Regions from separate parts of the Paenibacillus sp. plas6 genome, predicted to be linked through region 2. Evidence: riboswitches for the same ligand, from Rfam matches in the RefSeq annotation. Region 2 holds a riboswitch; the other holds the start of a gene.
What was found. A riboswitch is a leader RNA that binds a small molecule or an ion and turns the genes downstream of it on or off. The one in region 2 is predicted to bind thiamine pyrophosphate.

Region 1: it holds a riboswitch for thiamine pyrophosphate, as region 2 does, so the genes downstream of both, thiM (hydroxyethylthiazole kinase) here and AC2TDL_RS17975 (ABC transporter substrate-binding protein) in region 2, are expected to answer to the same signal.

The regions. Positions count from the first base shown of each region.
Region 1 is NZ_CM170151.1:3,432,630-3,437,059, forward strand. Features, by position in the region: gene AC2TDL_RS15210 (NAD kinase) at 1-763, opposite strand, end outside; gene ylbJ (sporulation integral membrane protein YlbJ) at 846-1,925, opposite strand; TPP riboswitch at 2,301-2,419, shown strand; TPP riboswitch at 2,462-2,585, shown strand; gene thiM (hydroxyethylthiazole kinase) at 2,763-3,584, shown strand; gene thiE (thiamine phosphate synthase) at 3,571-4,227, shown strand; gene thiD (bifunctional hydroxymethylpyrimidine kinase/phosphomethylpyrimidine kinase) at 4,269-4,430, shown strand, end outside.
Region 2 is NZ_CM170151.1:4,067,179-4,071,608, reverse strand. Features, by position in the region: gene AC2TDL_RS17985 (ABC transporter permease) at 1-521, opposite strand, end outside; gene AC2TDL_RS17980 (thiamine-binding protein) at 511-810, opposite strand; gene AC2TDL_RS17975 (ABC transporter substrate-binding protein) at 874-1,923, opposite strand; TPP riboswitch at 2,174-2,285, opposite strand; gene AC2TDL_RS17970 (glycosyltransferase) at 2,469-3,527, shown strand; gene AC2TDL_RS17965 (LysR family transcriptional regulator) at 3,710-4,430, shown strand, end outside.

The DNA of each region.
Region 1 (4,430 bases), 630 kb from region 2:
CACGATTCCAGAATGGGAACGGTCTGTAGCGGGCAAATCTAACTTTTTTAGAAGCAACCGCACATTTTATTGAGATAACATCATCAAACATTTTACCAATATGATCCACATTAATTTGAATTTTTTGCTGTTTCATACAAATGATATCGCAGTAATGGTGCTTTGGCAGCAATACAGACGAACCAAGCGTTCGATAAACAATGTTGTTAATCGAGGCGATTTCAGTGATCTGCAAAGATTCAATAGTTGGATGAACAATCGATCCTCCCAAGCTTTTATTGTATGCAGTGCTACCGGTAGGAGTAGAAATAACAATGCCATCTCCACGAAACATTTCAAACTGCTCACCATTAATATTCACTTGTGCGACCATTGTATTGTCGACGCCTTTAAGCGTAAACTCATTTAGCGCATAGTACTGATAAGTGCCTGATTGCGTAACAAGCTCAATATTTGCTAATGGGTACTGAACGATATTCGGTTCAATAGTACTCATTTTCTCTACAAGTAGCTCCAGCTCATGAGGCTTCCAGTCGGCATAAAAGCCAAGATGTCCAGTATGGATTCCGACAAAAGCAACATGCTCAATTTGATCTAAATAATAATGGTAGGCTTCCAATAACGTTCCGTCTCCGCCAATGGACAGGACAATATTCGGCTTTTGCTGATCCTGCTGAAGACCTTTTTCACTTGCGAGTTTGATGAAGGATTGCGCTAATTCCTTGGATAAAGAGTCTCCGCGATCGATAACAGCATATTTCAATGTAATAAGCTCCTTTACATGTTCCTTGTACATATAAAAGCATAGCTGAAATGAAAGCAATGTTCAAGGTGTAATAACTTCTTTAGCTGGGTCCTAGCCAATTCCAAAGGAGATACAATAAAATGACCGAAACAATGCAGTGCAGAAGCCGAGCAAATAGAAAAGGAGTATATCGTATCGAGGTGTGACTTAATATACTGGCAATTTGCGCATGCACTGAAAGTCCGCCCCAAGAAAGCACTGCAACAGCGAGCGCTGCTTGATGCTGCAAAGGAAGTGCAGTTAAACTGGCTTGTTGCGCACCAAGCGTAACTTCAAATACGCCTGGAATAATGCCTTCTGCTATGAGCGGAGAAATTCCCAGCAATTGAAACAAATGCTCTAATGCAACAATCATCGTTGCTAAAAGTTTAGCATCAGACAATAACTGAAGAACGACAGAAAAGAACACGACTAATCCGCCAACAACAATCATTAGACGTAACGCAGAATTGATTGCTTGATGAATAATGACAGCCAGCGATCGGCCATCCAGCAGTCTTGCCTCATGCATCGCGTGCAGAGCTTGATGTAGCAGGCTGCGTTGATATTGACCAGCAAAGCTTTTAGTTGCTAACTTATTGAATGCCTTCTTCTCTTCTTCGCTTACATCATGAAACCGCATAAGAATACCTACAATTAATGCCCCAATATAATGAGCAGCAGCTAGGATAACTGCCAGTTTTGCCTGTCCAAAGAAGCCAATTGAAACCGCACCAATTAAAAAAATCGGGTCAGAGGAGGTGGTAAAGGCTACTAAGCGCTCACCTTCACGTCGATTTAGTAAGCGTTGCTCATATAATTGGGCTGTTAACTTTGCTCCAACAGGATAACCAGAAATATATCCTAGCGTAACGACAAAGCCGCCAATGCCAGGAATACGAAAGATTGGTCGCATTAACGGATCTAAAATTTTTCCGAAAAAGTGCACTACACCGAAGCCAAGCATAAGTTCAGATATAACAAAGAAAGGAAATAGTGCAGGAAATAAAACTTCCCACCAGATGGCTAAACCACGTAACGAAGCGCTTAGTGCCTGCTGTGGAAAGAGAAGCATAAGTAGGATGATTATTGACGATAATATACCAAGCAAACTTAATGGTCGGAACAGTATTTTTAACATACGGGTACATCCTATTCTCTTAATTTTTAATTCTTATAAATATATATGAAATAGGAGGTACAAGCATGCCGCTTAGCTAACAATCAATATTTGTAATGTAAACGTAATACAAATTGACCACTAAACAATGACGAAATGTGATATACTAAATATATATGAGATGATGGAGTGATGATCATGGCCATTCTGACAGGTATTCTAGTATGCGCGTTTGTATATGTGATCAGAGAAGCAGTATCCTCCCCAGCAAATAATAAAGATTATGATTATAAATAAAGTTGTAAATTTTACAAGTTTAGATAGCCAGTTCTGCTATGGTGCAGAGACTGGCTTTTTTATTTCTCTTGAAAAATAGTAAAATTGCCAGTATAATACAAATTATTGCAGGGGAGCTTGCAGACATGATCGTCTTACAGGCTGAGAGGAAGGTGAAGCCTTCGACCCTTTGACCTGATGCGGATAATGCCGCCGTAGGAAGTCGTCGATGAACTATTTTCAGGAGGCGCTCCCAAGGTGTCTCCTTTTTTAATTGAATAGAGATTTGGCAGGGGAGCTTGCAGACAAGACAAGATTGTCTTAACAGGCTGAGAGGAAGGTGAGACCTTCGACCCTTAACCTGATGCGGATAATGCCGCCGTAGGAAGTCATCGATGGAGTTTTTCATAGGAGGCACCCGAGGTGTCTCCTTTTTTTTGCTACTGAAGGTGCATAGAATCCAAGGTCATTGGAACAAAGTAAGACGCTTTTCTATCTTGTTTTGCTGTAAAAGAGGGTCATGTTGCAATGTTCTGATTGCAAGTAATCTTCAAATCTCAAATTGATAGAGGAGTGTATGTAATGTTTGAAATTTTGCTAACTAACGTTCGTAAGACTGGTCCGCTCGTCCACAATATTACAAACTATGTGACCGTCAATGATTGTGCCAACATTGTGCTCGCTTGTGGGGCATCTCCGATTATGGCAGACGATGTGAAAGAAGTTGCGGAGATTACTGCAATTTGTGGCAGTCTTAATATTAATCTCGGCACGTTAAACGAAAGTACCTTTGCCGCTATGCTGGCTGCAGGAAAAAAAGCAAATGAATTGGCACATCCCGTTGTCTTTGATCCAGTTGGTGTTGGTGCCTCAAAATTGCGTACAGATTCAGCCTTTAAGCTGCTTGAGGAAGTTCAATTCACTTGTATACGCGGGAATATTTCAGAAATTAAAACATTAGCTCATGGCAGTGGAACGACCAGAGGAGTCGATGCTGATGCAGCTGATAAAGTAACGGATGAGAATTTAGACGAAGCGGTTAGTTTTGCAAAAGCATTTGCTCAAAAACATAGAACGGTTGTAGCTATAACTGGTGCAATCGATATTGTTGCCAATGAAAACCAAGCATACTGTATTCGCAATGGTCATCCTATAATGTCCTCGATAACTGGTACTGGTTGTCAGCTTTCAGCTTTGATAGCATCGTTTTTAGCAGCAAATCCACAGCATCCTTTACAAGCAACTGCAGCGGCGGTTTGTGCGATGGGCATAGCAGGAGAACTTGCTCATTTGCGACTATCCCCTATGGATGGCAATGCATCTTGCAGAAACTATATCATTGATGCCATTTATAATTTAACACCGACACAGTTGGAGAAAGGTGCAAAGTATGAAGTGCGATAAGAAACATATGTTACTTTATGCAGTTACAGATCGAGCCTGGGTCGGTAAGCAAAGTCTGTATGAGCAAGTAGAATCTGCCCTGAAAGGTGGGGTTACCTGTGTGCAACTTCGTGAAAAAGAACTCGGCTATGAAGCGTTTTTGGCAGAAGCGCTAGAAATAGCTGACCTCTGTAAGCAATATGGTGTTCCTTTCTTTGTTAATGACAATGTGGAAATTGCTATTTCGTGTAATGCAGATGGGATTCATGTTGGCCAGGGGGATATGAACGTTTCGCAGGTTCGGTCTTTAGTTGGTGACAGAATGATGATTGGTGTGTCGGTGCATAACGTTGAAGAAGCTTTAGAGGCTGTTCGTAACGGAGCAGATTGCCTTGGAATAGGTGCTGTCTTTTCTACTGCTACCAAGCAGAATGCAAAAGCTGTAACTCTCCAGACACTTCGCGATATTTGTCATGCCGTAGATCTTCCAGTAGTTGCGATTGGTGGGATTAACAAAAGCAATATGCTGCAATTAGCAGATTCTGGGGTTGATGGAGTGGCCTTAGTTAGTGCTATTTTTGCTGCCGAGGATATTGAGCATGAATGTCGCGAACTTCGCAAGCTGGCTGAGCTGACTGTCAATAGACATAATACCGTTTCTTAAGGAATCATTTACTTGTAAATTATAAGGCAAGGAGAATGAGTATGAGAACAGCATTAACAATTGCTGGCAGTGATTGCAGTGGAGGCGCTGGTATTCAAGCCGATCTAAAAACGATGACAATGAACGGAGTTTACGGGATGAGTGCAATTACTGCCTTAACTGCACAAAATACAACAGGAGTAACCGCTATTGTTGAAGTATCT
Region 2 (4,430 bases):
CCAGGAAGCTCTAAATGTCGAAACTGCTGCCATTTATTACTGCCAATCATCCCCATATAATTTTTCAGATGGTGATCAACTTGGGCTAATCCGCTTAGCATTGCAATACTGATTGGGAAAAAGCACACTAACGTAATTAATAAGATTTTTGGCAATATCCCGAAGCCAAGTAACATTGTAATAATTGGCGCAATAACAATAACCGGAATATTTTGCGATAAAATTAATACTGGATACATCGCATTGCGAAATAACGGTAGAAAATGAAGCAGCATGCCCAGTAAAATTCCAAATATAGCCCCGCAAGCAAACCCAAGCAAGGTAAGGCGAATCGTGGCAAGCCAATGCTCCTGCAATCTTCCCCAGCCTGTCCCTATTTCCTTTATTACTTCGATTGGTGAAGGTATGAGCCATCGGTCAACAAGCTCAATTCGAACGACAAGTTCCCATAAAATAAAAAGAATTGCAATCATAACAATTGGCGGAACAATTGTCCGCCAAATTGATTTTTTATTGTCCATTTGGATACTTCTCCAATAGCTTTTCCATTGATACGCCTTGCGGGTTATAGGAGATTTTAATTTGCGATAATGCCCCAGGACAGCCTGCTTCTATCATTGCTTCATGCATGCGCTGAACGATCGATAATAGCTCAGCTAGATCGCCCTCTATCGTTGTTTCTAGTGGGGCAACACGATATGGCAAGCCAGATGCTTTAATAATTGCGATAGCTTGATCAACATATGGAATTACACTTTCACCGTTATTTGTCTTAGGAATCATTTGGATACTTAACAATGCGTTTGCCATCATAATCACTCCTCTAACTAATCCTCTAACTAAATTACCTCTTTTAAGCTTAAACATTCCTTATTATTCTGGTAAAAACTCATTAGTAAACGCTTTTTCCGCTTCAAGCTCACCTTCAAGCAAGCCATTGCTATACATCCAGTTCGCATAACCTTGCCATACTTCTAACTTTTGCTCGCCCCAACGTTTTGCATCATCCTGATAACGTGGACTTAACCATTGCTGACTTGCCTTAACAAGCTCTGGATTTAAATCTGGCTCTGCTGCAATTAAAACATCCGCCGCTTCCTCTGGATTGTCAATGCTGTACTGATAACCCTTTGCAACCGCGGCAACAAAGCGTTTCACTAAATCAGGATTGTCAGCAATTAGCTTTTCGCTCGTAACGACGATCGGTGTGTAATAATCTAAATTCTCATTATAATCCTTCATATAAATCATATTAAGATCAACGCCGCGTAGCTCAGCTTCTATTCCAGTCCATGCATAAAAAATCCATGCAAAGTCAATATCACGTTCAATTGCTGAAAAAAAGTCACTGTTGCCCATATTTATAATGTTTAATTTGCTAAAGTCAGCATCAGTAGCTATCATTAATGATTCAATAGTCGCTTGCTCAATTGGCGAACCCCAACCTCCATAGCGCATACCTTCAAATTGCTTTGGAGTTTCAATTCCTTTCGCTTTAGGTGAAGCAAAGCCTGAAGTATTATGTTGAATAATTGCAGCAAGCGAAACAACTGGTAAACCAGCAATCCGCGCTAATGTGACGTTTTCTTGATAGCTAATTCCAAACTCAACATTGTCTGATGCAACATGTGCATCTGCACCACCATCTGCTGGAGCAATAAATTCTACCTCTAGCCCTTGCTCAGCAAAATAGCCAAGATCACGTGCAACATATAATCCAGTATGATTCGTATTTGGCGTATAGTCCAGCATTAAGCGTACTTTTTGCAGTTCTTCATTTCCCCCTTGCTGCTCGTTGACATTAGTTGCAGATTCTGCTTGCTTAACATTTTGCTCTTTGTTGTTAGCACCACCGTTGCCACAAGCCGCTAAAAGCATAATTAGCGCTGTGATTAATAACGATTTCAAAGCTACGTTTTTCATCTCTCTTCTCCACTTCCTTTTTTTCTATTGCTGTCCAATTGAACAGTTAGTACCGAGCATCCCTACGAAAAAAGGCATCCTTCACACCAGGAAGGATGCCTGTAACAAGCAATCTTCACATGATATTATGCAGAAAATAGAATTCCTCTTTTTCTCCACAATCATGCAAAACAGTGCATATTTACTATGCCGAATTTCGCCAAATTTCATTAATACGGCAAAATAAAAATCGACATAGAAAATGACTGCCGATTTAGCAAGTGCACATTTCCTACGCTGGTATTATCCAGTTCAGGTATCACGGTCGAGAACAAAACAGTTCTCCTCTCAGCCAAGTATTCTTAGCTCCCGAAGTGACTATTCAATTGGTCAAGCTTCCCACATTATAACAAATAAAACTAAGGTTGAATACCCCCTAAATTTTTAGGACTTTGACCAGCACTTTTAGCTTTTACGGTTAATAGACTAATACAAGGAGATTTTAACGTAGCACGTTTCAATTTGATATATAAAGGGTGATGATGTTGATATCTATCAGCTTATGCATGATCGTAAAAAATGAAGAAGATGTACTTGAGCGCTGTATTAACAGTGTTAAGCCTGCCGTTGATGAAATCATTATTGTAGACACTGGATCTACAGATTCTACTAAGGAAATTGCAGCCGCACTTGGCGCAAAAGTATATGATTATGAATGGACTAATCATTTTGCTGCTGCACGTAATTACAGCTTTAAGCAAGCGACCAGTGATTATATTCTATGGCTCGACGCAGATGATGTGCTTATGCCAGAGGATTTAGAGAAATTAATCGAGTTAAAAAAACAACCTGGATTTGATTATGATACAGTAACGATGAAGTACCATCTTGCGTTTGATGATGCTGGAAAACCAACCTATAGCTACCGCCGTAATCGTCTTGTAAAGCGAAGTAATAATTTTCAATGGATTGGTCCAGTACATGAATATTTAGCTGTCTATGGAAAAACGTATCATTCCGATGTTGCCGTTACCCATCGAAAAATTCGACATTCAACTGATCGTAACATCAATATCTACTTAGCGCGCTTGGAGCAGGGAGAATCTTTTTCGCCGCGTGATCAGTATTATTTTGCCAATGAGTTACGTGAACACGGGCGCTACGAGGAAGCGATTGAGTGGTATGATAAATTTCTTGATGGCAAACGAGGCTGGATCGAAGACAATATTAATGCTTGCTCACGCAAAAAATTTTGCTATATCAAACTAGGCAATTACGATATGGCATTACGCAGCCTACTCCGTACACTAGAATATACCCCACCACGTCCAGATTTCTGTTGTGAAATGGGAGGAATCTTTGCAGATTTAAGACGATATAATGAAGCGATTTATTGGTACAACCAAGCACTATTTACTTCACAATACAATTCTGATATGAGCTTTCATAACCCTGCTACAGCAACCTGGCTACCTCATTTACAGCTAACTGTTTGCTATGACCGAATAAAAGATTACGAAAAAGCAGTCGAGCATCATAAGAAAGCAAAGGAGTTAAATCCTAAACATCCAAGTATTGTCTATAACGATAATTACTATAAAAATAAAGGGTTACTAAAAGATTAATTTAACTTAGACTGGCGTTAGCCAAGCAAAATTAGAGTTAACGCCAGTCATTACATAAAGCCTGGTCCAAATCCCTCATCAATAAACCCTTTTTCATTGTTTTTTCGAGAAAGCATTACTATAATAATGAAATAAGTAAAATAATGTATAGTTATTTTTGTCATAGAAGGGTTTAATGTCAAATGAATATTAATACAGAATGGTATCGTATCTTTTTAAGTGTATCGAAGACTAAAAATTTAACGAAGGCTGCCCAGCAATTACATATTACCCAGCCATCTGTCAGTTATGCGATTAAACAGCTTGAGCAGAACCTTGGAGTTACTTTAATAACTCGATTATCTAAAGGTGTAAAATTGACTCAAGAAGGTCAAATGCTTGCTGATTATGTTGAGAAAGCTTTTCATCAGTTTGCAGCAGCAGAGAACTCTATCCAAATGCTAAAGCAATTTAAGATGGGCTATATTCGCATAGGTTCAAACGGTGCAATTATAAAAGATGTGATCTTACCAGTACTGGACAAATTTCATATTGAATACCCCGATATACGTATTCAGCTATTGCAGTCACAAACAAATGTAATCGTCGAGCAAATTAAGGAAGGCAAACTTGATGTAGGATTTGTTTATCAGCCAATTCGTGACTCTGAGGTTGTCATTACTCCGTTAAAAACTATTGAAAATTGCTTTGTCGCAGGCGGCAAGTTAAAACATTATGGCGATGAGCAACCGCTCTCGATTCAACAGCTGACAAATCTTCCTTTAATTTTGTTATCTGCAGGCAGCTTAACGCGCAATATGCTTGAAGTGTGGTTTGCTGCCCAAGGCTACACGATTAATGCAGATATAGAATTAAACAGCATTGATATGATGGTGGAGTTTGCAAAACGAGGATACGGAATAG